3 regions of the Pseudorhodoferax sp. LjRoot39 genome follow, and region 1 is predicted to be linked to each of the others. Evidence: predicted binding sites of a transcription regulator. Region 1 holds the regulator's gene; each other region holds the start of a gene.
What was found. The regulator FNR, encoded in region 1, switches genes on or off when oxygen is low (the NO sensors DNR and NnrR bind a similar motif). The targets are predictions, from matches to a motif close to TTGATNNNNATCAA.

Region 1 (9,366 bases):
CTTGTCGGAGAAGCTCGGCAGTGCGTTGTAGAACTGGCCGGCGCCGGTGGTCTTGATGCTGTCGATCTGGGCCTTCACGGCGATGTTGCGCATGGCATCCCAGCGCACGCCCAGTCCGATGGTCTTCTGCGGCGTGCTCTGCAGGCCCACCGCGTAATCCACCAGCGCACGCTGCGGCAGAACGGCCGGGATGGTGTTGTTGACGTTGGTGTCGTCCGTCTTGAGCCGCGACAGCGTGGCATAGGGCGTGAACTTGCCGATGCGGTAGCCCAGCGTCGCATACCAGCCCGTGGTGTCGGGGATGAAGGACTTGGTCTTGCGCTTGGTGTACTCGGCCATGGCCACCCAGTTGCCCACGTCATAGCTCAGCCCGATGCCGCTGAAGCTGGCGCGCTTGTCGGTCGGGTCGATCTCGTCGCCCACGCTGGCGAACGGTGTCTGCCGCAGCAAGCTCACAAGCTGGGCGGCCCCGGTCGAATGCACCGTGAGCTTGCCCGTCGCGTGGCCCAGCCGCAGGTTCAGGCCGTCCACCAGCTCCAGCGTGGCGTTGACGCCGACCAGCGACTTGATCTCCACCTTGACCGTCTCGACGGTGGACGAGGCCTTGCCGCCGAAGGCCTGCAGCGTCAGCGTCTTGCCGGCCACGCTGGTCTGCCAGCTCACGTCGGCGCCGTCGAAATGGCTGACCGGCACCTGGCCGTAGACATCGATGGGCGGGCGCAGCCAGGTGTTCGCATAGCCCACGTCACGGAAATCGGACACCGCGAAGAACGGCCCGCCGATGCGCCCGACGCGCAGCGCCAGACCGGGCGTGACCTGCCACTTGGCGAAGGCCCATTCGATGTCGGGCCAGAAGCTGCCGTCGCCATCCTGCTTGCTGAGCACCTGCACCGTGGCCGAGAACTGGTTGTTGAACTTGGCACCGAGCTGCACCCCGAGCTTGCTGTCGACTTCGCCGCTCCAGGACGACTTGTTGCCGCCGCGGACCTGGCCCGGAATCACGTAATCGGCCCCGTCCCTGCTGGTACTCACCAAGCCGGCGGTGCCGAAGCCCGACAGCGAGAAGATCGAATCGGCCTGGCCCTGCGCGTGGGCTCCCGTTCCCAGGCCGGCCAACGCCGCTGCGGCGACCATGCCAAGCTGAAATCTCATGGCGTACTCCTTCGATGAACTGCGCAGCGTGCAAGGCCCGTGCGGCGACGAGTGCACCCTGCGATTCGCGCAGGCGGTCAGCGCGAGACCGGCAGCGCTCTGGCGATCCGACCATTCAGCGGCCGGTACGTATCGATGGCGAAACCAGGTGCATGTGTGCTATTTCTTGTAGCCCCCTTTCGTGCATGCATGCTACGTGGCAGGACTTCAGCGATGACATGCATCCCCCGGCCGGCTGTCGCCTCCAGAATGCCGGTCATAGACAGATGGCGACGAGGCGACTGCACCTGGCGCATTGCATGCCGCCGCCATGTGGCGGCGGTGTGGTGCCAGCAGGAGCGCAGTTGCTTACCGCGGCAGGCACCAGGGCGCCTGTGCGTGCACAAGGCCGTGCCACAGCGCCCAGGAAGAACTGCCCAGCAAGGCCAGGCCGGCCAGGCGCGTGCCCCAGGCCGAGAGTGCCTCCGCCCGACCGGCCAGCACGCCGTGCGGCCCGCCGGCCAGCGCCGGCAGGCGCAGCACCAGCCAGGGCGCCGCCCACAGCGACAGCGCGGAACCGGCCGCGAAGGCCAGCATGGCGCCCGCACCACGGGCCACATCGCCCGCGAGCGCCGCCGTCAGCAGCGCCGCCTGCAGCAAGCCGCAGGGCATCAGCGCCCAGGCCAGGCCCACAAGGAAACTGCCGCCACGCCGCGGCGCCAGCGCGCGCACGCGCTGCCACAGCGCCCGGCTCTGGCGTTCCAGCCAGGCCGGCTGGCGTGCCTGCAGCAACAGCACCAGCCCCAGCGCGATGGCGGCCAGGTGCACGAAGCTCCAGAGTGGCCGCAAGGCCACGCTGGCGCCGCCCAGCCAGCCCAGGCCCTGCATGGACCAGGCGGCCAGCGCGCCCATGGCCGCGTAGCCGGCGGCCCGGCCGGCATGGAATTGCGCCAGCGCGCGGCCGCCCTGCGGCCCGGCGGCGCGGCCGATGCCAGCACAGGCCGCGCCGCACATCAGCGCGCAGTGCGGGCCGCCGGCCAGACCCATCAGCAGCGCCGTCATGCCCAGTTCGGCGGCCATCTCAGTTATCCATTGCGCTGGCGCGCCACCCGCAGGACACGAAACTGGGACGCAAGCCACTGCTCCGAAGGCCGCGGAGCAGGCCATGCCAGCGGACGCCGCGGAACGGGCTCTGCCCGGCCGCTGGCGGCGCCCCTGGAGGGGGATGGAATGGCTGCACGCAGTGAGCCGTTCAAACGGGGTGGTTCCATTACAGGATGCGCGAGAAGCGCGCGCGGGTGCGGTCGGCCTGCACGTAGCGGTCGAACACCATGGCCACGGCGCGCACCAGGTACCAGCCCGTCGCCGTGACCTGCAGGCCCTGGGCGTCGATCTGCACCAGGCCGTCGTCCTGCAGCACGCGCATCTGCTCCAGTTCGGCTCTGAAATACTGGCGGAAGTCGATCAGCCAGGCCAGCTCGACGGGTTCGAACTGCAGCGCGCCCTGGCACATCAGCGCCATGATCACGCTGCGGCGCAACAGGTCGTCGCGCGTGAGCGCCAGCCCGCGCACCACGGGCAGCGCACCCTGGTCCAGCAGGTCGCAGTACTGCTCCATGGTCTTGGCGTTCTGCGTGTAGCTGGCGCCAATCTTGCCGATGCCCGACACGCCCAGCGCGATCAGGTCGCAATCGGGCTGCGTGCTGTAGCCCTGGAAGTTGCGGTGCAGCCGGCCCTGGCGCTTGGCCACGGCCAGCGCGTCGCCGGGCAGCGCGAAATGGTCCATGCCCACGTAGACGTAGCCGGCGGCTTCGAAACGCGCCAGCGCCGCGCCCAGCATGGCCAGCCGCGCCGCGCCGTCGGGCAGCTGTTCGGCATGGATGCGGCGCTGCGGCTTGAAGCGCTCGGGCAGGTGCGCATAGCCATACAGCGCGATGCGTTCGGGACGCAACGCGACGACCTGCTCCAGCGTCTGCGCGAACGAGGCCGGGGTCTGCAGCGGCAGGCCGTAGATCAGGTCCACATTGATGGACTCGAAGCCCAGGCCGCGCGCGCTGTGCACCAGCTGCTCCACCTGGGCGTAGGGCTGCACGCGGTGCACGGCCTTCTGCACGGCGGGGTCGAAGTCCTGCACGCCGAACGACAGCCGGTTGAAGCCCAGCGCCGCGAGGTGCTGCAGCCGCGCAGCGTCCACGGTGCGCGGGTCAATCTCGATGGCGTATTCGCCGCCCGGCGCCAGCGCGAAGCGGCTGCGCAAGAGGTCCATGAGCCGGGCCAGTTCGGCATCGTTCAGAAAGGTCGGGCTGCCACCGCCCAGGTGCAGCTGCGAGACCGGCTGGCCTTCGCCCAGCGCGGCCACGTACAGGTCGATCTCGCGCGCCAGGTAGTCCAGGTAGGGCGCGGCCCTCTCATGGCGCTTGGTGATGATCTTGTTGCAGGCGCAGTAGTAGCACAGCGACTCGCAGAACGGGATGTGCACGTACAGCGAGAGCGGCAAGGCCCGCCCCGCCCCGCCGTGGCGGCGCTGCGCCAGCGCCTGCTGCAGGTCGTCCGGGCCGAAGGCCTCGACGAAGCGGTCGGCCGTGGGGTAGGAGGTGTAGCGCGGGCCGGGCCGGTCGAAGCGCTGCAGCACCTCGGTGGGAATGGCGTGGGCAGCAGGGCAAGCCAGTGGAGTCGTCATGGGAAATCCTCAGACTCTGGACTGTGCCTGCGTCGACCTGACCAGACCTTGATCAAGATCAAGCCTTTGTTCGCTCATTTTTGAGACAATTTGCGTCACGTCATGAAAGGACGCCATGCTGCCGCACACCATCAAAGTCGCCTGTTCCAACTGCAACCTGCGTGAGCTGTGCATGCCCATGCAGCTGGACCAGCAGGAACTCGAGCGCATCGACGAAGTGGTCGCGACGCGCAAGTCCGTGAAGCGCGGCGCCACGCTGTTCCACAGTGGCGAGAAGTTCGTCTCGCTCTACGCGATCCGCACCGGCTTCTTCAAGACCACGGTGGCCACCGACGACGGCCGCGAGCAGGTGACGGGCTTCCAGATGGCCGGCGAGATCATCGGCCTGGACGGCATCGTCAACGACAAGCACAGCTGCGACGCCGTGGCGCTGGAAGACGCCGAGGTCTGCGTGATGCCCTTCGACCGGCTCGAAGAGCTCTCGCGCGAGGTCAACGCGCTGCAGCACCACGTGCACAAGATCATGAGCCGCGAGATCGTGCGCGAACACGGCGTGATGCTGCTCCTGGGCAGCATGCGCGCCGAGGAGCGCGTGGCGGCCTTCCTGCTGAACCTGGTCAAGCGCCTGCATGCCCGCGGCTTCTCGCGCAGCGAACTCGTGTTGCGCATGACGCGCGAGGAGATCGGCAGCTACCTGGGCCTCAAGCTCGAAACCGTGAGCCGCACCTTCTCCAAGTTCGTGGAGGACGGCACCGTCGAGGTCAAGCAGCGGCACCTGCGCATCCTCGATGCCGATGCGCTTGCCCGCATCGTCAATCCCCAGGTCTGCCACTGACCGTCTCCGGTGTCGCCAGCAGCAGCGTGAGCGCGCTGCCCGCCATGGCCACCACCCAGAACGCGAAGAAGCTCGCGGTGTAGACCGCCATCGCCGACCAGTCCAGCGCCCGGCCCAGCCAGTGCAGGTCGTGCGGATCGACCAGCGCGAACACGATGATCTCCAACACGCCGGCGGCCAGGAAGGCCGGCCAGGCGATCCACATCCAGCGCCGCGCGGCCATGGCCTGCCTCAGCGCCGCGCCGGCACGCCGCCGGTCGCCGCGTGGTTGCGCCCCGCCATCGCGGGCTGCAGGTCGAAGGCATCCTCGGCCGCGACCTGCGCCGGCGGCGCCGTGACCACCGGGTCGGCCCCGCGGAAGGCGATCACCGCCGTCGCGATGCCGGCTACCACGACCACCAGCGGGCCGCCGATCACCATCCAGACCATGCCGTAGCGCCACCAGGGGCGCACGACGCGGCTCGCTTGCTGTTGTTCTTGCATCAGAGTCTCCTCACCGGGGAACCAGGAACACGGACTTCTCGCGCACCTGCTCGTTGCCGTCCAGCATGCGCAGTTCGAAAAGGATGGGGTGCGAGCCACCGGCCGCCCCGCCCTGCTGCAGCGGCAATTGCAGGCGCACGGCGACCCAGCGCGAGGCCGTGGCGTCGACCTCGACCTCGGGCTCGGATGTGACGACGAGCCCGGGCAGCCCGCTCGCGGCGATGGCGAAGCGCTGCTGCGACTCGGTGGCGTTCATGATCTGCAGCCGGTAGACGTTCTCGATGGCGCCGCCGGCCACGATGCGCGCCATGGCACCGCGGTCGCGCACCACGTCCACCTTGAACGGCGTGCGCAGCGCCAGGCTCACGGCCAGGCCCAGCGAGATCGCGAGCAGCACGCCGGCATAGACCAGCACGCGCGGGCGCAACACCCTGCGCCAGATCTGCGCGCGACTCCAGCCCTTGGCCAGCCCTTGTTGCGTCGTGAACTTGACGAGGCCGCGCGCGTAGCCCATCTTGTCCATCACGCCGTCGCAGACGTCGGCGCAGGCGCCGCAGCCGATGCACTCGTACTGCAGGCCCTTGCGGATGTCGATGCCGGTCGGACAGACCTGCACGCACAGCGTGCAGTCGATGCAGGCACCCAGGCCGCGCGCCGCCGCGTCGGCGTTGCGCGGGCGGCTGCCGCGCGGCTCGCCGCGGGCGCTGTCGTAGCTCACGATCAGCGTGTCGCGGTCGAACATCGCGCTCTGGAAGCGCGCATAGGGGCACATGTACTTGCAGACCTGCTCGCGCAGGAAGCCGGCATTGCCGTAAGTGGCCAGGCCGTAGAACAGCACCCAGAAGACCTCCCACGGGCCCATGGTCGTGGTGATGAAGGACATGGCCAGCTCGCGGATCGGCGTGAAGTAGCCCACGAAGGTGAAACCGGTCCACAGCGCGAAGACGATCCAGGCGGTGTGCTTGAACCACTTCTTGACGAACTTCTCCATCGACAGCGGGGCCGCATCGAGCTTCATGCGCGCACCGCGGTCGCCCTCGATGCGCCGCTCGATCCACAGGAAGATCTCGGTGTACACCGTCTGCGGGCACGAGAAGCCGCACCACAGCCGGCCAGCCACGGCCGTGAACAGGAACAGCGACAGGGCCGAGATCACCAGCAGGCCCGCCAGGTAGATGAAGTCCTGCGGGTACAGCACCAGGCCGAAGATGTAGAAGCGCCGCGCCTCCAGGTCGAACAGCAGCGCCTGCCGCTCGCCCCACTGCAGCCAGGCGGTGCCGTAGAAGGCCAGCTGCGTGAGCCAGACCAGGGCCCAGCGCCAGTTCTGGAAGAAGCCCGCGACGGTGCGCGGGTAGACCGTCTTCTGGGCCTCGAACAGCGGGACCAGTTCGGACTCGGGCTGGATGGGAATGAGCTTGCGCTCCGCGCTCATGGCAGCCTCAACGGTTCGACAGGCCCCAGACGTAGGACGCCAGCACGCGGATCTGCTCCGCGCTGAACTTGCCTTCCTGCGCCGGCATCTGGTTGGTCTTGCCGTTGTTGACCATGGCGACGATGGCCTCCTCGCCCCAGCCGTGCAGCCAGATGTCGTCGCTCAGGTTGGGCGCGCCCAGCAGCGGATTGCCCTTGCCGTTGCTGCCGTGGCAGGCCGCGCAGACCGTGAACTTGGCCTTGCCCAAGGCGGCGCGCACCGAGTCGTGCGGGCCATTGGACAGGCTCAGCACGTAGTGCGCCACGTTGCGCACGTCGTCCGGCGTGCCCACCGCCGCGGCCATGGGCGGCATGGTGCCGATGCGGCCCTTGGCGATGGTCTCGGCGATCTTCTCGGGATCGCCGCCCCACAGCCAGTCGCCGTCGGCCAGGTTCGGGAAGCCCTTGCTGCCGCGTGCGTCCGAGCCGTGGCACTGGGCGCAGTTGTTCATGAACAGCCGCTCGCCGATGGCATGGGCCTGTGCGTCCTTGGCAATCTCGGGCACAGGCATCGCGGCGTACCTGGCGTAGACCTGCGCGGTGGTCTCCTTGTGCTTGGCCACGTCGGCCGCGTGCTCGCCCACCGAACTCCAGTTCAGCGTGCCCGGCTTGTCGCCCAGGCCGGGGTACAGCACCAGGTAGAGCACGCCGAACACCACGGTGATGACGAACATCCACACCCACCAGCGCGGCAGCGGGTTGTTCATCTCGCGCAGGTCGCCGTCCCAGACATGGCCGGTGGTGTTGTCGCCGGTCGGCGAGACGCGCGCCTTGCCGGCGCCCCACAGCAGCAGCACGCAGCCGAGGATGCCGCCCAGGGTCACGGCAATGATCGCGATGGACCAGAAGCCGCTTGTGAAATCGCTCATGGTGTCCTCTTACTCCTGCTCGAAGGGCAGTTGCGCTGCCTCGTCGAACGATTGCTGGTTGCGGCGCGACCAGGCCCAGGCCCAGATCGCAATGAAGGCGATGAACGAGGCCACGGTGGCCACGGAACGCAGGGTGTTGATGTCCATGGTCCAGTTCCTCACTTCACGGCCAGGCCGAGCGACTGCAGGTAGGCGATGGTGGCCTCCATCTCGGTGCGGCCCTTCACGTCGGCCGGCGCCTTGGCGATCTCTTCGTCGCTGTAGGGAACGCCCAGGCGGCGCAGCGCGCGCATGTTGGCGGCCAGTTGCGCGCCGTCGATCGTGGCCTTGTCCAGCCAGGCGTAGGCCGGCATGTTGGACTCGGGCACCACGTCGCGCGGGTTCAGCAAGTGGATGCGGTGCCACTCGTCGTTGTACTTGCCGCCCACGCGGTGCAGGTCGGGACCGGTGCGCTTGCTGCCCCACTGGAACGGGTGGTCGTAGACGAACTCGCCGGCCAGCGAGTGGTGGCCGTAGCGCAGCGTCTCGGCCTGCAGTGGGCGGATCATCTGCGAGTGGCAGTTGTAGCACCCCTCGCGCAGGTAGACGTCGCGGCCGGCCAGCTGCAGCGCGGTGTAGGGCTTGACGCCTTCGATGGCGACCGTGGTGGTGCGCTGGAAGAAGAGCGGCACGATCTCCACGAGGCCGCCGACCAGCAGCACCAGCAGGATCAGCACGATCATCAGGAAGTTGTTGGTCTCGATGCGCTCGTGCGCACCGGGCTTGTCGAGGTTCTGCGACATGGTTGTTCTCGTGCGTGGGTTCAGTGGGCTGCCACGGGTTGCGGGATCACGACCGTCGCGGGCCTGGCGTTGAGCATGGTCATGACCATGTTCCAGGCCATCACCAGCATGCCGCCCAGGTACAGCAGGCCGCCCAGCAGGCGCACCGCGTAGAACGGGTACGTGGCCTTGACGGACTCGGCGAAGGTGTAGGTCAGCGTGCCGTCGGCGTTGACGGCGCGCCACATCAGGCCCTGCATCACGCCGGCGATCCACATCGCGGCGATGTACAGCACGATGCCGATGGTGGCGGTCCAGAAGTGCAGCTCGATGGCCTTGACGCTGTACATCTGCTTCTGGCCGAACAGGCGCGGGATCAGGTAGTACAGGCTGCCCATGGTGATGAGCCCGACCCAGCCCAGCGCGCCCGAGTGCACGTGGCCCACGGTCCAGTCGGTGTAGTGGGAAAGCGCGTTGACGGTCTTGATCGACATCATCGGGCCCTCGAAGGTGCTCATGCCGTAGAACGACAGGGCCACGATCAGGAAGCGCAGGATGGGGTCGTCGCGCAGCTTGTGCCAGGCGCCCGACAGCGTCATGACGCCGTTGATCATGCCGCCCCACGAAGGCGCCAGCAGGATCAGCGAGAACACCATGCCGACCGACTGCGTCCAGTCCGGCAGGGCCGTGTAGTGCAGGTGGTGCGGGCCGGCCCACATGTAGGTGAAGATCAGCGCCCAGAAGTGGACGATGGACAGCCGGTAGCTGTAGACCGGGCGCTCGGCCTGCTTGGGAATGAAGTAGTACATCATCCCGAGGAAGCCCGCCGTGAGGAAGAAGCCCACGGCGTTGTGGCCGTACCACCACTGCACCATCGCGTCCTGCACGCCGGCATAGGCCGAGTAGCTCTTCCAGAAGCTGGCGGGCATCTCGGCGCTGTTGACGATGTGCAGCAGCGCCACGGCGATGATGAAGGCACCGTAGAACCAGTTGGCCACGTAGATGTGGCGCACCTTGCGCGTGCCGATGGTGCCGAAGAACACGATGGCGTAGGACACCCAGACCACGGCGATCAGCACGTCGATGGGCCACTCCAGCTCCGCATACTCCTTGCCCGTGGTGTAGCCCAGCGGCAGC
Region 2 (9,366 bases), 2.9 Mb from region 1:
GCCCAGGCCGCCTCGCTGCTGGCCGGCGACGTGGACGCGTTCCCGCGCATCGCCACGCGCGTGGTCGCGCAGTTCAAGGGCAACCCGCAGTTCCAGACCATCCTGGCCGGCTCGCGCGCCAAAACCATCCTGGCCTTCAACCACCGCCGCGGCCCGCTCAAGGACCTGCGCGTGCGCCGCGCCATCCTGGCCGCCATCGACCGCAAGATGGTGATCGACGGCGCGGCCGACGGCTTCGGCACGCCCATCGGCAGCCACTACGTGCCCGGCGCGCCGGGCTACGTGGACACCACGGGCATCAACCCCTTCGACCTGGACAAGGCGAAGAAGCTGATGGCGGAGTCGGGCATCAAGACGCCGCTGGAACTGACCATGACGCTGCCGCCGCCCCCGTACGCCCGCCAGGGCGGCGAGGTCATCACGGCGCAGCTGGCCAAGATCGGCATCGCCGTGAAGACGCAGAACGTGGAATGGGCGCAGTGGCTGTCGGGCACCTACGGCGGCGGCTTCAACTTCGACCTGAGCATCGTCTCGCACGTCGAGCCCTTCGACCTCAACAACTACGCCAAGCCCGACTACTACTGGGGCTACGACTCCAAGGAGTACCGCGCGCTGTACGACAAGCTCATGGCCACGGGCAACCTGGCCGAGCGCAACAAGCTGCTCGGCGACGCCCAGCGCCTGCTGGCCACGGACGCGGCCAACGGCTTTCTGTACCAGCCGCAGTTCCCCACCATCGCCAAGAAGAACGTCAAGGGCCTGTGGACCAGCCTGCCGATCTTCGCCAACGACCTGGGCGCCCTGTCCTGGGGTTGAGCTGACCGGCATGCCCGTCGACAGCCTGGGCAACCCCGTCACGTTGGACGACGCGGCGAGCCTTGCGCGCGTCGACGACTTCGTGCAGGGCCTGCTGCGCTACGAGCCACGCGCGGTGGCGCTGCTGGAGATCGCGGACAGCGAGTCCGCTGCGCTCGTGCAGGCCTACGCCGCAGCGCTGCAGATGTTCGCCGAGACGCCCGGTGCGCCAGCTGCCGCCAGGCCGCACGTGGAGCGCGCGCAAGCCGCGGCCGCAAGGACGACGCCGCGCGAACAGCGCTTCGTGGCCGCCGTCGCGGCCTGGGTGGCCGGCGACATCGCCCGCGCCATCACGCTGCACGAAGAACAGGCCGTCGAATGTCCGCGCGACCTGGTCTCCGTCAAGCTCGGCCAGTACCACCTGTTCAACCGCGGCGATGCGCCCGGCATGCTGCGGCTGGCGCGCGCCGTACTGCCAGCCGCTGGCGACGTGCCGCAGCTGCACGGCATGCTGGCCTTTGGCTGGGAGCAATGTCACTTCCTGGACGAGGCCGAGGCCGCCGCGCGGCAGGCACTCGCAGGCGAACCCGGTGAGCCCTGGGCACACCACGCGCTCGCGCACGTGATGCTGACCGAGGGGCGAATCGCGGAAGGCCAACAATTCATGGCGGCGATGGCACCGCACTGGGCCGGCCTGAACTCCTTCATGCGTACGCACAACTGGTGGCATGCCGCGCTGTTCGCAATCGAACTGGAACAGTTCGACGATGCGTTGCGGCTGTACGACGAACAGGTCTGGGGCGTGCTGCCGGCTTACTCGCAGGACCAGATCAACGCGGTCTCGCTGCTCGCGCGGCTTGAACTGGCCGGCGCCGACGTGGGTGCACGCTGGCAGGAGCTGGCGACCTGGCTTGCCCCGCGCGTGGCCGACCAGGTGCTGGCCTTCCTGGATCTGCAGTACCTCTACGGCCTGGCGCGCGCAGGCCGGCCCGAGGCCGGCCAGTTGCTGGCCAACCTCGCGCAGCGCGCGGCCGAAGATCATCACTGGCGAGAGATCGCCCTGCCAGCGGCCCAGGGCCTCGTGGCCCATGCGCGCGGGCAGCATGCGGACGCAGCGTATGGACTGGCCCGCGCCCTGCCCCGCCTGCGCGAGATCGGCGGCAGCCACGCGCAGCGCGATCTGTTCCAGCAGATCTACATCGACGCACTTGCGCGCGGCGGTCAGCTGGCCGAGGCGCAACACCTCGTGCAACAGCAGGCGCGGCTGACGCCAAGCTCGCGCCGGCTGCGGCGCCAGGGCCATGCGCTGGCTCTGGCCCTGGGCATCGGCTAGAAGCGCCAGCCCAGGCCCACGCCGAACAGCACGGGGTCCACGTCGAAGCTGCCGACCTTGGTGCCCGCGACCTTCACGTCCGTGCCCAGCCAGACCTTCTTGATGTCGAAGTTCAGCACCAGGTTCTTGTACGGCAGCGGAATGTCCACGCCCAGCTGCAGCGCGCCGCCGAAGCTGCTGCGGTCGATGCCCACGCCGGCCGGCAGGTGCACCGAGCTGAAGCGCGTGTAGTTGACGCCGGCACCCACGTAGGGCCGCACACTGCCGGTCGGGTTGAAGTGGTATTGCGCCGTCAGCGTGGGCGGCAGGTGGCGCAGCGTGCCGATGGTGGTGCCGTTGGAACGCAGGTCGTGCTTCTGCGGGATCGTCAACACCAGCTCGGCGGCGATGTTGGGCGTGAAGAAGTAGCTGATGTCGACTTCGGGGATGGTCTTGTTGTTGATGGACAAGCCCAGGCCCGTGCTGTCGCCGTTGTCGCTGTTCAGGTGCACGGCGCGCACGCGCACCTGCCAGGGTCCGGTCGCGGTGCTTTGTGCGATTGCGGGGGCCGCCACCGCCAGGCCCAGCACGGCCGCGGCGATCAATTGCTTGTTCATGGTCTTTTCTCTGTCATCGGTCCGGGAACACTCCCGAGACCGATTACAGAAGGACCGTGGCGTGCGCGACTTGATGCGCCTCAAACAGCGCGGCACCGGCGGCCCGAACCCGCCGCCGGCTTGCGCTGTGTCAAACGATCTACAGGCCCAGGCGCCGGCAGAGCTCCAGCGTGGCCACCGACTGGTTCATCGTGTAGAAGTGCAGCCCCGGCGCACCGCCGCGCAGCAACTGCTCGCACAGCGTGGTCACCACGTCCAGGCCGAAGGACTTGATGGAGGCCGTGTCGTCGCCGAAGGCCTGCAGCCGCAGCCGGATCCAGCGCGGGATCTCGGCACCGCAGGCATCCGAGAAGCGCATGAGCTGCGTGGAGCTGCCGATCGGCATGATGCCCGGCACGATGGGCACGTCCAGGCCCAGGCGCTGGCTGTCCGCGCAGAAGCGGAAGTAGGCGTCGGCGTTGTAGAAGTACTGCGTGATGGCCGAGTCGGCCCCCGCACGCACCTTGGCCGCATAGGCCTGCAGGTCGGCCTCGGGCGAGCGCGCCTGCGGATGCACTTCCGGGTACGCCGCCACCTCGATGTGGAAGGCGTCTCCGGTCTCGGCGCGGATGAAGGCCACGAGGTCGCTCGCGTACTGGAACTCGCCGCCCGCGCCGTAGCCGCTGGGCAGGTCGCCGCGCAGCGCCACCAGGCGCTTGACACCCATGGCGCGCAACTCGGCCAGCTGCGTGCGCACGGTCTCCTTGGTGGCGCCGATGCACGAGAAGTGCGAGGCCGCGTCCACGCCCTCGGCCAGGATCTCGCCCACGGTGCCAAAGGTGCCCTGCTGCGTCGAGCCACCGGCGCCGTAGGTGACCGAGCAGAACTGCGGCTTGCGCGCGTACAGCGCCTGGCGCACGCCGCGCAGCTTGACCGCGCCCTCGGGCGTCTTCGGCGGAAAGAACTCGTAGCTGACCGGCGTGGCCGGTTGCGTGCCCGTGTTCATGCTTGCTTTCTCCCCAGGATCCAAAACTCGCGGTTGCCGTCGCCCCCGCTGATCGCGCTGTCCCACCAGCCGGCCACCGCCAGGCCCAGCTCGGCGCAGCAGGCCTCGATGCGCGCGCGCACGACGGGGTACAGGCTCTCGTCGCGCACGATGCCGCCCTTGCCCACCTGTCCGGGCTGCAGTTCGAACTGCGGCTTGACCAGCATCAGCAATGCGCCGTCGTCGGCCAAGAACGGCACGACGGCAGGCAGCACCAGCGTCTGCGAGATGAAGGACAGATCGCCCACGATGAGGCCGAAGCCCTCCGCAGGTAGCGCATCGCCCAGGTGTTCGGCCTGCAGCGCGCGCGCATTCACGCCCTCGATGCAGTCCACGCGCTCGTCCGCGCGCACCCGCGCATGGACCTGGCCGTGGCCCACGTCCACGCCCACGACATGCGCCGCACCGTGCTGCAGCAGGCAGTCGGTGAAGCCGCCCGTGGACTGGCCGACATCCAGGCAGACCAGGCCGGCCGGGTCGACGCCGCTGGACTGCAGAGCGCCTTCGAGCTTGAGTCCGCCGCGCGAGACGTAGCGCGACTCGGCCGCATCCGCCAGCTGCAGCTCGGCCGCCTCCGGCAGTTCGTCGCGGTTCTTGGCAACGGCCTTCCAGGGCCCGTTGCCCACGCGCCAGGACAGGCCGGCGGCGATGAGCCGCTGGGCCTGCGAGCGGGATGCGGCCAGGCCGCGGTCCACCAGCAGTTGGTCGGCACGCATGCCCAGGCCCGCCGCCATCAGTAGCGGTAGGTGTCGGGCTTGTACGGGCCCTGCACCGGCACGCCGATGTAGGCGGCCTGCTCCTTGGTCAGCACGCTCAGTTGCGCGCCGAGCTTGGACAGCTGCAGGCGGGCAACCTTCTCGTCCAGGTGCTTGGGCAGCACGTAGACCTGGCCGACCTTGTATTCCTTGGGCTTGGTGTAGAGCTCGATCTGGGCGATGGTCTGGTTCGCGAACGAGGACGACATCACGTAGCTCGGGTGGCCCGTGCCGCAGCCCAGGTTCACCAGCCGACCCTTGGCCAAGAGGATGATGCGCTTGCCTGGCTTGCGGCCGACCTTCGGGAAGATCACGTGGTCGACCTGAGGCTTGATCTCTTCCCACTGGCAGTTCTTTTCCAGCGCGGCGACGTCGATCTCGTTGTCGAAGTGGCCGATGTTGCAGACGATGGCCTGGTCCTTCATGGCCACCATGTGCTCGTAGCGGATCACGTCCTTGTTGCCGGTGGTCGTGACGAAGATGTCGGCCTTGTCGGCGGCGTATTCCATGGTCACGACGCGGTAGCCTTCCATGGCGGCCTGCAGCGCGTTGATCGGGTCGATCTCGGTCACCCAGACCTGGGCCGACAGCGCGCGCAGGGCCTGGGCCGAGCCCTTGCCCACGTCGCCGTAGCCGGCCACCACGGCCACCTTGCCGGCGATCATCACGTCGGTGGCGCGCTTGATGCCGTCCACCAGCGACTCGCGGCAGCCGTACAGGTTGTCGAACTTGCTCTTGGTCACCGAGTCGTTGACGTTGATGGCGCGCATCTGCAGCGTGCCGTTGGCCGACATCTCGTTGAGGCGGTGCACGCCGGTGGTGGTCTCTTCGGTCACGCCGATGATGTTCTTCAGGCGGCGGCTGTACCAGGTCGGATCGACCTTGAGCTTGGCCTTGATGGCGGCGTGCAGGATCTTCTCTTCCTCGCTCTTGGCGCGGCCCAGGGCCTTGATGTCCTTCTCGGCCTTGGCGCCCAGGTGCATCAGCAGCGTGGCGTCGCCGCCGTCGTCCAGGATCATGTTGGGGCCGTCGTTCTTGCCCGTGAATTCGAAGATGCGGTGCGTGTAGTCCCAGTAGTCGACCAGCGACTCGCCCTTGATGGCGAACACCGGCGTGCCGGAGGCCGCGATGGCGGCGGCGGCGTGGTCCTGCGTCGAGAAGATGTTGCACGAGGCCCAGCGCACCTGCGCGCCCAGCGCCTGCAGCGTCTCGATCAGCACGGCGGTCTGGATCGTCATGTGCAGCGAGCCCGTGATGCGCGCGCCCTTGAGCGGCTGGCTCTTGGCGAACTCGTCGCGGATGGCCATCAGGCCGGGCATTTCGGTTTCGGCGATGGCGATTTCCTTGCGGCCCCAGGCGGCGAGGCCCAGGTCGGCGATGGCGCAATCGGTGTTCAGCAGTTGCTTGGAAGAGGCAGGGGCGTTCATGACGGCTCCGTGGTCCCGGGAAGGGACAGGTTGAAGACGACCACGCTTTGGGGGAATGAACTCACCGCACGGAGCGTGGGCGAGCGTCGTTGCGAATGGAATCCGAGCCTCGCGCCATGCTGGCGCTGCAACGCTCCTCGGAAGCGCGCGATTATAGGAGGGCCGGCCTTGGCGACAATCGCCCGCCCCTCGCATCCTCCATGCCTTCTGCCATGCCTGCCGCACGCGCCCCGGCGCTGGGCCTTGTCGCCCTCTTCGTCTCCACCTTCCTGGAACTGGTCGGCTACTTCATGGTCACGCCCTGGCTGCTGCTGCAACTCAAGGGCGCGGCGGTCTCCAGCACCCTGGCCGGTCTGTTCGCGGCCACCGGCTGGGCGGCGATCTTCCTGGTCACGCCGTTCTCTTCCTGGGTCACGCGCGCGCTCGGGCGCAGGCAGACGCTATGGCTGTCGGCGGCTGTGCCGGCGCTGGCCTGCTGCGGCTTCGCGCTCACGCGCGAACTGCCGGTCTGGTTCGCACTTGAGATGCTGGCCGGCGCGGCCTCGGGCCTGCGCTGGGTGCTGGCAGAGGCGCTGGTGGCCGAGTTCTCGACCGCGCGCACGCGCGGGCGCAACGTGGGCCTGTTCGAGACCATGGTGGGCGCGACCTTCGTGATCGGCCCGGCCCTCTTGGTCTGGGTCGGCGCCGACGCGCCCGCCGCACCCTGGATCGCCGTGGGTTGCATGGCTGCCGGGCTGCTGGCCAGCCTGCTGATCCCGCGCGTGCCACCGGCAGACGATGCACACGCGGCCCACGTCGGCCTGCGCGGTGTCTGGGCCGCGCTGCGCGCGCACCCGGTGATCATGCTGGCCGGCTTCGTCGGTGGCTTCTTCGAGGCAGGCATCACCTCGGTGCTGCCGCTGTACGGCCTGAGCCTGGGCCTGACGGCCGCGGCCGCGGCGCTGCTGGTCTCCGCGAGCGGCCTGGGCAGTGCCGTGCTGATGCTGCCCGTCGGCATGCTGGCCGACCGCTTCGCCGACCCGGCGCAGGGCCGGCGCCGGCTCATGCGCACTCTGGCCACCGTCACGCTGGTCGCGACCTGCGCGATGCCCTTCGTCGCACAACTGGGCTGGCTGGCCTGGCTGCTGGCCTTCACCTGGGGCGGTGCGGCCGGCAGCCTCTACACGCTGGCCATGATCGACATCGGCGCGCGCGAGCAGGGCATCACGCTGGTCAACAGCACGGCCGTGCTGGTGCTGTCGTACACCCTGGGCAGCACCTGTGCCTCGGCCGCCTCCGGCTGGCTGCTGGACCATTCGCCCTTGCTGGGCTTTCCGCTGGCGCTGGCCGGCGTGGCGTTGGCGGGCTGCATCGCCCTGCGCCGCAGCTAGGGAATGCTCCAGCCCATACCGTGCAAAAGTACACGAATGCATGTGCGCACTTGCACGATTCGTCGGAACAATACGCCGCGCATGGAAACCGCCGACCCACCTAGCCCACTGGTGCCCGCCGCCACACAAGCCCAGGCCGTCGATTTCTCGACGCTGTTCGACTTCCTGCCCATCGGGGCGTACCGGTCCTCGCCCGATGGCCGGCAGATCCGCGCCAACCCGGCGCAGGTGCAGCTGAACGGCTACACGCACGAGGCCGAACTCATCGCCGCGATGCAGGACATCGCCCGCCAGTGGTATGTGGAGCCGTCGCGCCGCACGGTCTTCCGTGACCTGCTCGAGCGCCAGGGCTACGTGCGCGGCTTCGTCTCCGAGGTCTACCGCCACAAGACCGGCGAACGCATCTGGGTCAGCGAGAACGCCCACGTGGTGCGCGATGCCGCCGGCCACATCCTGTTCTACGAAGGCACGGTGGAAGACATCACCGAACGCGTGCGCGCCGAGGCCGAACTGCGTCGGCGCGACGAGATCTGGAAGCTCGCGCTGGAGAGCACCGGCGACGGCGTCTGGGACTGGAACCTCGCCGAGGGCGTGGCCAGGATGTCGCGCCGCTGCCTGGAGATGTACGGCTTCGGCGCGCACGACCTGCGCCCCACCCCGCACGCCATGGACCAGCGCACGCACCCGGACGACAAGGCTCGGATGCTCCACGACCGCCGGGCGCACCTGGAAGGCCACGCTCCCAGCTACGTGAACGAACACCGGGTGCTGTGCGCAGACGGCAGCTGGAAGTGGGTGCTTGCGCGCGGCATGGTGATCAGCCGCGATGCACACGGCAAGCCGCTGCGCATGGTGGGCACGCACACCGACATCACGCAGCGCAAGGAAGCGGAGGCACTGATCTGGCACCAGGCCAACTTCGACGCACTGACCGGCCTGCCCAACCGCCGCATGCTGCGCGACCGGCTGGGCCAGCACATGCTGCGGTGCGACCGCGAACGGCTGCAGCTGGCGCTGCTGTTCATCGACCTGGACCACTTCAAGGCCGTCAACGACACGCTGGGCCACGAGGGCGGCGATCGCCTGCTGGTCGAGGCCGCGCAGCGGATCAGCCGCTGCGTGCGCGCCTCCGACACCGTGGCCCGCATGGGCGGAGACGAGTTCACCGTGGTGCTGCCCGAACTGCGCGAGGTGCGCGAAGTCGAGCGCATCGTGCAGGCCATTCTGCGCGAGCTGGCACGCGCCTTCCACCTCGGCGATGAGCCCGCCTTCGTGAGTGCCAGCATCGGCATCACCTTCTACCCTGGCGATGGCCAGACCGTGGACGACCTGCTGCGCCAGGCCGACCAGGCGCTCTACGCTGCCAAGGACGGTGGGCGCAACCGCTTCGGCTACTTCACGCCGGCGTTGCAGGAAGGCGCCCAGCTGCGCGCCCGCGTCGCCAACGACCTGCATGGCGCATTGTCGGCGCGCCAGTTCAGTGTCGAGTACCAGCCCATCGTCGCGCTGGCCAGCGGCGAGGTGCACATGGCCGAGGCGCTGCTGCGCTGGCGCCATCCGCAGCGCGGCCGCATGGCGCCGATGGACTTCGTGCCCATCGCCGAGGCCAACGGCATGATCATCCAGATCGGCGAATGGGTGTTCGGCGAAGCCGCGCGCCAGACCCAGCGCTGGCGCGCGCAGTTCGACCCGCGCTTTCAGATCAGCGTGAACAAGTCGCCCGTGCAGTTCCACCGTGCCGACGAAGACCACGCGCAATGGCTGCGCGAGCTGGCCGCACTGCGGCTGCCGCGCCATGCGCTGACGGTGGAGATCACCGAAAGCCTGCTGCTGGACCCCAGCCCCAACGTCGCCGAGCACCTGCTGGCGCTGCGCCAGGCGGGCATCGGCGTGTCGCTGGACGACTTCGGCACGGGCTACTCCTCGCTGGCCTATCTGCAGCGTTACGACATCGACTTCATCAAGATCGACAAGTCCTTCGTGGCCGGACTGGCGCCGGGTTCGAACGACCTGGCACTGTGCAAGGCCATGATCGTGATGGCGCACCAGCTCGGCATCGCCGTGAT
Region 3 (9,366 bases), 830 kb from region 1:
CCGTCATGCTGGCCGACCCTGAACTGCGTGCACGGCTGCTGGCTGCGGCTGCGGCGCAGGGCCAGGATCTGCGAGGCCAGGCGCTCAGCGTGGTGGTCGACGGCCTCGTGCCGATGCCAGCCAGAACCACCCAACGGCCGCGGCTGGTCGCCTGATCCCAGGCGCGCCCGATGCGCGCCGCCGCCCACCGCATCGGGGCGGCAACGGGCGCCGCCAGCGCGTTCAGCCGGGCACGGGCTCCGGCCGCAACCACAGCCAGCACAGCACGGCGGCCATGCAGCCGCAGGCCAGCGCGCTCACCCACCAGCGGCTGCCGGCCCACAGCAAGAAGGCCGCGCAGGCCGACATGGCCAGCGTGGCGTTCCACTTGGCACGCCGGCTCACACGGCCGCCGGCCTGCCAGTCGCGGATCAGCTGGCCGAACACCCTGTGGTCCAACAGCCAGCGGTGCAGCCGGGGCGAGCTGCGCGCCGCCGCCCAAGCCGCGATCAGCACGAACACCGTGGTCGGCAGGCCCGGCACGAACAGGCCGACCACGCCCGTGGCCAGCGACACACAGGCCAGCAGCAGCAACAGCCAGCGCCACGGTGCAGGCAGCGGCGGCACGGCCGGCGCAACCGCTGCGGGGCTGTCACTGGGGCGCGGATCGTCGGTCGGCATGGCTGGGCTGCATTCTGGCCCAGCGCTCTTGGGCCGGAAACGGCACACACGGCCCACGCAGCATCAGTTCGTCCAGAATGTCGAATGTCTTATCCTCAAAATTGATGAAATCCAAGACATGATCTCCACGGCTTCGCCTGCACCGCCAGCCCGCCGCCGCGGCCTCGCGTATTGGATTGCCATCGCCCTGGCCTGGGCCGTGCTGGTGGCCGTGGTGGTGCTGCTGTTCCTCGTGGAACGCTTTGCGGAACGCCATGCCACGCGCACGGCCACTGCTGCACTGGCGCAGATCGGCTGGCAGATGCGCGACCAGCTGGACCGCGGCATGGCCTACCGCTACGAGGAGTTGCGCATCCTCTCCGGCTTGCAGGACATGCAGCCGGGCCAACCGCCCGAACAGCGGCGTGCCGCGCTGGAGCGCGTGCAGCAGAGCTTTCCGCTGTACGCCTGGATCGGCTATGTGCACCGTGACGGCCGCGTGGAGGCCGCCACCGGCGGGCTGCTCGAAGGCCAGGACGTGTCCAGGCGGCCCTGGTTCCAGGGCGGCGTGCAGGGCGCCTTCGTCGGGGACGTGCACGCCGCCCTGCTGCTGGAAAAGCTGCTGCCGCAGCAGCAGGAGCCGTGGCGTTTCGTCGACGTCGCCATGCCGGTCCGGGACGCGGGCGGCGGCCTGCACGCCGTGCTGGGCGCGCACCTGAGCTGGGAATGGGCGCGCGACCTGCAGCGCAACCTGCTGGCGCAGGCCGAATCGGTGTACCAGGCACAGCTTTTCGTGGTCGATGCCAAGCGCACGGTGCTGCTGGGCCCGGCCGGCACCGAAGGCAAGCCGCTGGATTTGCCCGCCGTCGGCGAACTGCGTGCCGCCGCGGGCGCCGCCATGCGTGACTGGGGCGACGGCCGGCACTACGCGACGGCCATCGTGCCCACCGCGGGCCAGGGCAACTACCCCGGCCTGGGCTGGGTGGTGGTGGTGCGCCAGGCCGAACAGGTGGCCTTCGCCGACTACCACCAGCTGCAGCGCGAGATGGCCATCGGTGGCATCGCGGTGTGCCTGCTGGCGGCACTGTGCGCACCGCTGGCGGCCCGGCGACTGACACGGCCCCTGCACCGGCTGACGCAGGCGGTCGGCGCGCGCCGCGCTGGCCAGGCCAGGCCGACGCCGCTGCAGACGGCCTACCGCGAGGTCGAGCTGTTGTCGCGCGCGCTGGCCGACGCAGACGCGCGCGAGGCGCATGACCGCGCCGAACTCGAGCAGGTCAACGCCGGGCTGGAAGCGCGCATCGCCGAACGCACGGCCCAAATCCGCGCCAGCCAGGCCCAGTTGCACACCATCACCGACAACATCCCCGCGCTGGTGGCCGACGTCGACCGCACGCTGCGCTACCGCTTTGCCAACCGCGCCTACCTGGACTGGTTCGGCAAGGACCCGGACGCGTTGATCGGCGAGACCATGGAATCCCTCTACGGCGAGGCCGCCGTGCGCCTGTGGCAGCCCGAACTGGCCCGCGTGCTGCAGGGTGAGCGCGTGCAGTTCGAGCGCAGCATGGTGGTGCGCGGCCAGCGCCAGCACAGCATGGCCATCTACCTGCCCTACCGCGACGCGCAAGGCCAGGTCGACGGCTTCCATGCGCTGGTCTTCGACACCACGGCCAGCAAGGAGCTGGAACTGCGGCTGGAGAACGAGGCCACCCGCGACGCGCTGACCGGCCTGCCCAACCGCCGCCTGCTGCAACGCAACCTGCCTGCTGCGCTGGCGCGCTCGGAGCGCCAGGGCCACAGCCTGGCCTTGCTGTTCCTGGACCTGAACGGTTTCAAGGCCGTCAACGACACGCACGGCCACGAGGCCGGCGACGAATTGCTGCGCCAGGTCGGCCAGCGCCTGGTGGCTGCCGTGCGCGTCACCGACACGGTGGCGCGGCTGGCTGGGGACGAATATGTGGTGGTACTTGAGCCGGTCGGCGATCCGCTGGCCGACCCTGCCGCCGTGGCCGCCAAGATCGGCGCCACCATCGCCGCGCCCTTCGTGCTCGAGGCGGCCACGGTACAGGTCTCCGTCAGCATCGGCAGCGCGGTCTACCAGCCGCGCTGCGGCATATCGGCCGATGAATTGCTCTCGGGTGCCGACAGCGCGATGTACGCCGCCAAGCGCTCCGGCCGCATGCCGATTTGAAACAAGGTGTCTGTGGGCCTTGCGCGGACGGCGCCGGTCCCCATGTCCTGGGCAACGGCCTGCCGGCCCGCTGAAGGAACTCCGCCGATGTTCAAACGTGTGTCGCTGCTGTGGACCCTGGTCCGGGGTGACCTGATGAAGTTCTGGTGGGCGTTGCGCGACCCGCGTGCGCCGCGCTGGTTCAAGCTGGCTGCGGCCGGCCTGCTGGTCTACCTGCTGAGCCCGGTCGACCTGCTGCCCGATACCATCCCGTTCCTCGGGGTTGTCGACGACCTGGTGCTGCTGCCGCTGGCCCTGCGCTGGCTACTCGCGCGCCTGCCAGCTGGATTGCAGGCCGACCTGGCGGCCCGCGCCGGCTGAAGCTCAGCGCTCGGCCGGTACCAGCCGGGCCAGCGCGTCGAGTACACGCGCCACCGACTGCGATGCGCGGGCATCGGCCAGGCCACCCTCGGCATCGAATGCCTCGTTCGCCCGGCCGAGCGCGAACTGCTGCGGCACCACCAGCATGGCAAAGGCCATCTGCAGGTACTGCCGCACGAAGTTCATGGCACGCAGGCCGCCCAGCGGCCCGGGCGAGGCCGACAGCAGGCCGACGGGCTTGTCGGCCGTACTGGCCAGGCCCGCAGGACGGCCATCGGCCGCCTGGATGCGCGACAGCCAGTCGAAGGCGTTGACGAACAGCGGCGTCGGAAAGCCGTTGTACTCGGGTGTCACGACCAGGACCGCCGTGCTCTCGGCAATGGCCTGCTGCAAGGCCAGCGCACCGGGCGGCACGCCTTCGGCGGCCTCCAGGTCGCCGTCGTAGACCGGCAGCGCCAGCGTACGCAGATCCAGCAGCTGGGCCTGCCAGCCGCCCGCCTGTGCCACACGCGCCGCATGGCGCGCCAGCTGGACATTCAAGGACCCGGTGCGTGCGCTGGCGGGGATGACGAGGAGACGGCGTGCAGACATGGATGAACTTCGGGAACAAGAACATGGAACGCCGCCCGACGGGTCGGCCGGCCGGCATTGTGGCCCAAGTCGGGCGTTCGCCCTCGGCTTCACCGCGCCATGCGAAAGACGGTCGGACGCCCGACCATAATCCGCCCGCCAACAACCACGGGAGAAGACATGCACAAGCGAGATTTCCTGGCCGGCGCCGCGCTGGCCGCCGTCGGTACGGCCCGGGCCCAGGGTGCCGCCAAGCCGGCCGCTGGCGGCCAGCCCACGCTGCTCACGGTGGGCGGCGCGATCGGCAAGGGCAACCGCGGGCCGCTGGACAAGGCGCTGGACCAGATGATGGCCAAGCACAAGGTGCAGTTCAGCACCGCCTTCGCCTTCGACGGCGCGGCGCTGCAGCGCCTGGCGCGCGTGCACATCACGCCCACGCTGGAGTACGACAACAAGAAGCACAAGCTGAGCGGCCCGCTGCTGACCACCGTGCTGGCCGAGGCAGGCGCCGACCTCAAGGCCCCGCTGCGCCTGGGCCTGCGCGCGGTCGATGGCTACAACGCTGTCATCTCGCTGGCCGACGCGCAGGCCTACCGCATGATGGTGGCCACGCACCTGGACGACCAGCCCATGGCCCTCGGCGGCCTGGGCCCGCAATGGGCGGTGTACGACGCCGACAACCTGCCGGCCTTCAAGGACAAGCCCGTGCACGAGCGCTTTGCGCTGTGCCCCTGGGGCGTCTACTACATCGACGTCGCGCTGCAGGGCTGAGCGCCCTGCCCTGACGCATCAGTCGCGCTCGCGGTCTTCCAGCGCGCGGTTCAGGGCCAGCGCACCCAGCGTGCAGGCCGCGCCCGACAGCAGGTAGACGCTCACATAGCCCAGCCCGAAGTGCGCCGACAGGCCCAACGCCACCAGCGGCGCGAAGGCTGCGCCGAACAGCCAGGCGATGTCGGAAGTCAGCGCCGCACCCGTGTAGCGGTAGCGCGGCGCGAAGTTGGCCGTCACCGTGCCGGACGACTGGCCATAGGACAGCCCGAGCAGGATGAAGCCCAGCAGGATGAACACGTCCTGGCCCAGCGTGCCGCCATCGAGCAGCGTGGGCGCGAAGCCGCTGAACACCGCGATCATGGTGGCCAGCGTGCCCAGCGTGCGGCGGCGACCATAGCGGTCGGCCAGCCGGCCCGACAAGGCAATGCTGCCCGCGCACAGGAAGCCGCCCAGCACCTGGATCAGCAGGAAGCCGACGATGGACTGCTCGGTGTACAGCTGAATCCACGACAACGGGAAAACCGTGACCAGGTGGAACAGCGCGTAGCTGGCCAGCGCCGCGAAGGCGCCGATGAACACGTTCGCGCCCTGCGTGCGCACCAGTTCGGTGGCGGAGACGGGCTCGAGTTCGCGCTGGTTCAGCTGCTCCTCCACGTCCTCGGCCACCACCAGCCGCAGCCGCGCGAACAGCGCCACCACGTTGATCGCGAAGGCGACGAAGAAGGGGTAGCGCCAGCCATAGTCGAGGAAGTCGGCATGCGACAGCGCGCCATACAGGTAGGCGAACAGTGCGCTGGCCAGGATGAAGCCGATCGGTGCGCCCAACTGGCCCAGCATGGCATACCAGCCGCGCCTGCCCTTGGGCGCGTTCATCGCCAGCAGCGACGGCAAGCCGTCCCAGGAGCCACCCAGGGCCAGCCCCTGGCCGATGCGCAGCGCGGCCAGCAGCCAGACCGCCGTGAAACCCAGGCTCACGGTGCCGGGCAGGAAGGCGATGCCCGCAGTCGAGGAGCCGAGCAGGAACAGTGCAATGGTCAGTTTGGTGGCCCGGCCCCAGCGGCGCTGGATGGCCATCGAGACCACGGTGCCGATCGGCCGCGCGATGAAGGCCAGCGCGAACAGCGCGAACGACCACAGGATGCCGTCGAGCCGCTGCATGTGCGGGAAGAACACCGCAGGAAACACCAGCACTGAGGCGATGCCGTAGACAAAGAAGTCGAAGTACTCGGAAGTCCGGCCGATCACCACTCCGACGGCGATGTCGCCCGGGTCGACATGGTTCTCGGTTTCAGGAAAGCGCCCGTGCTGGCGCTCGTCGAAGGAAATGGGAAGGGTTGCTGCTTGGCTGATGCTGGACATCGAGCGGTCTCCACTGGGTTTGCCACTTGCCTATCGAGAGGCCACTATATACCGTGGCATGTGGGCGCCGCGCTTGATGTAGGACAAAACGTCCAATCGCCCAAGCCATGAAGCCCGGATACATTTCCGGGTTATCTGCAACCCGGAGTAACCCGCAGAGGGTTGCCCGAACCCCCGTTCAACAGCATGCGCCTACTGAACCTCCTCCGAGCACCACTTCTACTCGCCATGGCCGGCCTGCTGGCCGGCTGCAGCAAGATGGTCGTGCTCTTTCCAGCCGGCGACGTCGCGGCCCAGCAAGGTCGGCTGGTGGTCATCGCCACGCTGCTGATGCTGCTGATCGTGGTGCCGGTGATCTTCCTGATCCTGCTGTTCGCCTGGCGCTACCGCCAGGACGGCAAGCACGCCCAGACCGACTACGACCCCGAGTGGCACCACTCCACCAAGCTCGAGCTGGTGATCTGGTCGGCCCCGCTGGTCATCATCATCGCGCTGGGCGCGCTGACCTGGATCAGCACCCACCAGCTTGACCCGTACCGCCCGCTGGACCGCATTGCCGCCGGCAAGCCCATCCCCGAGAACACCAAGCCGCTGGAAGTGCAGGTGGTCTCGCTAGACTGGAAGTGGCTGTTCTTCTACCCCGAGCAAGGCATCGCCACGGTCAACGAGCTGGCCGCGCCGGTGGACCGCCCCATCCTGTTCAAGCTGACCTCCAGCCACACGATGAACGCGTTCTACGTGCCCGACCTGGCCGGCATGATCTACACCATGCCCGGCATGCAGACCGAGCTCAATGCGGTGATCAACAAGCCCGGCGTGTACAAGGGCATGTCCTCGCACTACAGCGGCGCGGGCTTCTCGGGCATGACCTTCAAGTTCCACGGCCTGTCCAACGAGGACTTCGACAAGTGGGTCGCCAAGGCCAAGGCCGAAGGCCAGCCGCTCACGCGCAACGCCTACCGCGACCTCGTCAAGCCCAGCGAGCGCAACCCCGTGGCGCTGTTCTCCACGGTCGAGGACGGTCTGTACCAGCGCGTGCTGAACCTGTGCGTCGAGGACGGCCAGACCTGCATGCACGAGACGATGGCCAAGGATGCCCAGCGCGCCCAGGCCCAGACCGCCGCCCGCAAGCTCGCCGCCGCATCGGAGGATGCCCTGTGCACCGCCGCCACGCGCACCGATCTCCAGGAATTCTGATCCATGGCCATGACCGAACACACGACCGCGCCTGCACACTGGTTGCTGGGCCGCATCACCTGGGACTCGATTCCGATGTCCCACGAACCCATCCTGCTGTGGACCTTCATCGCCGTCTGCCTGGGCGGCCTGTTCGTGCTCGTGCTGCTCACCAAGTTCCGCCTGTGGGGCCCGATGTGGCGCGACTGGCTGTGCAGCATCGACCACAAGAAGATCGGCATCATGTACATGGTGCTGGGCATCGTGATGCTGCTGCGCGGCTTCGCCGACGCCGTGATGATGCGCCTGCAGCAGTCCATGGCCTTCGGCGAGAACCTGGGTTACCTGCCGCCGCACCACTACGACCAGGTGTTCACGGCCCACGGCGTGATCATGATCTTCTTCGTGGCCATGCCCTTGGTCACGGGCCTCATGAACTACCTCGTGCCGCTGCAGATCGGCGCGCGCGACGTGGCCTTCCCGTTCCTGAACAACTTCAGCTTCTGGATGACCACGGCCGGCGCCATCCTCGTGATGGTCTCGCTGTTCCTCGGTGAGTTCTCCACCTCGGGCTGGCTGGCGCTGTCCAACCTGGGCCACCAGAACCCCGGGGTCGGGCTGGACTACTACATCTGGTCATTGCAGATCGCGGGGGTGGGCACCACGCTGTCAGGCATCAACCTGCTGGTGACCATCGTGAAGATGCGCGCGCCCGGCATGGACATGATGAAGATGCCGATCTTCACCTGGACCGCGCTGTGCACCAACGCGCTGATCGTGGCCTCGTTCCCGGTGCTGACGGCCGCCCTGGTGCTGATGAGCCTGGACCGCTACCTGGGCACCAACTTCTTCACGAACGACCTGGGCGGCAACCCCATGCTGTACGTGAACCTGATCTGGATCTGGGGCCACCCCGAGGTCTACATCCTGGTGCTGCCGGCCTTCGGCGTGTTCTCCGAAGTCGTGGCCACCTTCAGCCGCAAGCGCCTGTTCGGCTACACCTCCATGGTCTACGCCACCGTGTGTATCACCGTGCTGTCGTACCTGGTGTGGCTGCACCACTTCTTCACGATGGGCTCGGGCGCCAGCGTGAACGCCTTCTTCGGCATCACCACCATGATCATCTCGATCCCGACCGGGGCGAAGATCTTCAACTGGCTGTTCACCATGTACCGCGGCCGCATCCGCTTCACGGTGCCGATGCTGTGGACGGTGGGCTTCATGGTCACCTTCGCCATCGGTGGCATGACGGGCGTGCTGCTGGCCGTGCCGCCCGCGGACTTCGTGCTGCACAACAGCCTGTTCCTGATCGCCCACTTCCACAACGTGATCATCGGCGGCGTGGTGTTCGCCATGTTCGCGGGCATCAACTACTGGTTCCCCAAGGCCTTCGGCTACAAGCTCGACGAGTTCTGGGGCAAGGTCTCGTTCTGGTGCTGGCTGGTCGGCTTCTGGGTGGCGTTCACGCCGCTGTACGTGCTGGGTCTGATGGGCGTCACGCGCCGCGCCAACCACTTCGAAGATCCTTCCCTGCAGATCTGGTTCGTGATCGCCGCCTGCGGCGCCGGCATCGTCGCCCTGGGCATCGGCGCCTTCCTGGTCCAGCTGGGCGTGAGCTTCCTCAAGCGCGACCAGCTGCGCGACCACACGGGCGACCCGTGGGACGGCCGCACGCTGGAGTGGGCCACCTCCTCGCCCCCGCCGCAGTACAACTTCGCCTTCACCCCGGTGGTGCACGACGTGGACGCCTGGTGGGACATGAAGAAGCACGGCTACAAGCGCCCGCTGTCCGGCTTCCAGGCCATCCACATGCCGCTGAACACGGGTTCCGGCGTGGTGCTCTCGGTGCTCTCGCTGATCTGGGGCTTCGCGCTGATCTGGCACATGTGGCCGCTGGCCATCGCCTCGTTCGCGGCCATCGTGATCGGCGCCATCGTCCACACCTTCAACTACAAGCGCGACTACCACATTCCGGCCGCTGAAGTGGTCACCACGGAAAACGCGCGCACCCAACTGCTGGCACAACATGGCTGATCTGGCTCACCACGGCGCGCACGGCGCCACCGCAGCGCGCGAGTACCACCTCGCGCACGAACCGCACCCGGAGAACGGCACCGCGCTGGGCTTCTGGCTCTACCTGATGAGCGACTGCCTCATCTTCGCCGCGCTGTTCGCCACCTGGGGCGTGCTGGGCCGCAGCTTCGCCGGCGGCCCCGGCGGTGCCGAACTGTTCGACCTCAAGCTGGTGGCCCTCAACACGGCCTTCCTGCTGCTGTCGTCCATCACCTTCGGCTTCGCCA

Region 2: the regulator FNR is predicted to act here: its motif matches at 2,795-2,808, upstream of ACSQ4M_RS12895 (OmpW/AlkL family protein).
Region 3: the regulator FNR is predicted to act here: its motif matches at 5,964-5,977, upstream of cyoA (ubiquinol oxidase subunit II).

What each region holds. Positions count from the first base shown of each region.
Region 1 covers NZ_CAXUQL020000001.1:5,595,514-5,604,879, forward strand. Annotated here, with positions in the region: gene ACSQ4M_RS26015 (porin) at 1-1,152, opposite strand, end outside; gene ACSQ4M_RS26020 (sulfite exporter TauE/SafE family protein) at 1,501-2,211, opposite strand; gene hemN (oxygen-independent coproporphyrinogen III oxidase) at 2,402-3,811, opposite strand; gene fnr (fumarate/nitrate reduction transcriptional regulator Fnr) at 3,927-4,646, shown strand; gene ACSQ4M_RS26035 (hypothetical protein) at 4,624-4,869, opposite strand; gene ACSQ4M_RS26040 (nitrogen fixation protein FixH) at 4,878-5,129, opposite strand; gene ccoG (cytochrome c oxidase accessory protein CcoG) at 5,140-6,561, opposite strand; gene ccoP (cytochrome-c oxidase, cbb3-type subunit III) at 6,569-7,468, opposite strand; gene ACSQ4M_RS26055 (cbb3-type cytochrome oxidase subunit 3) at 7,478-7,615, opposite strand; gene ccoO (cytochrome-c oxidase, cbb3-type subunit II) at 7,627-8,250, opposite strand; gene ccoN (cytochrome-c oxidase, cbb3-type subunit I) at 8,271-9,366, opposite strand, start outside.
Region 2 covers NZ_CAXUQL020000001.1:2,718,734-2,728,099, reverse strand. Annotated here, with positions in the region: gene ACSQ4M_RS12905 (ABC transporter substrate-binding protein) at 1-816, shown strand, start outside; gene ACSQ4M_RS12900 (tetratricopeptide repeat protein) at 827-2,128, shown strand; gene ACSQ4M_RS12895 (OmpW/AlkL family protein) at 2,125-2,724, opposite strand; gene metF (methylenetetrahydrofolate reductase [NAD(P)H]) at 2,864-3,709, opposite strand; gene ACSQ4M_RS12885 (TlyA family RNA methyltransferase) at 3,706-4,464, opposite strand; gene ahcY (adenosylhomocysteinase) at 4,482-5,930, opposite strand; S-adenosyl-L-homocysteine riboswitch at 6,005-6,075, opposite strand; gene ACSQ4M_RS12875 (MFS transporter) at 6,143-7,300, shown strand; gene ACSQ4M_RS12870 (putative bifunctional diguanylate cyclase/phosphodiesterase) at 7,412-9,366, shown strand, end outside.
Region 3 covers NZ_CAXUQL020000001.1:4,764,296-4,773,661, reverse strand. Annotated here, with positions in the region: gene ACSQ4M_RS22290 (Fur family transcriptional regulator) at 1-155, shown strand, start outside; gene ACSQ4M_RS22285 (YbaN family protein) at 223-660, opposite strand; gene ACSQ4M_RS22280 (diguanylate cyclase domain-containing protein) at 779-2,830, shown strand; gene ACSQ4M_RS22275 (YkvA family protein) at 2,918-3,190, shown strand; gene ACSQ4M_RS22270 (NADPH-dependent FMN reductase) at 3,194-3,781, opposite strand; gene ACSQ4M_RS22265 (molybdopterin-dependent oxidoreductase) at 3,941-4,531, shown strand; gene ACSQ4M_RS22260 (MFS transporter) at 4,550-5,890, opposite strand; gene cyoA (ubiquinol oxidase subunit II) at 6,119-7,087, shown strand; gene cyoB (cytochrome o ubiquinol oxidase subunit I) at 7,097-9,100, shown strand; gene cyoC (cytochrome o ubiquinol oxidase subunit III) at 9,093-9,366, shown strand, end outside.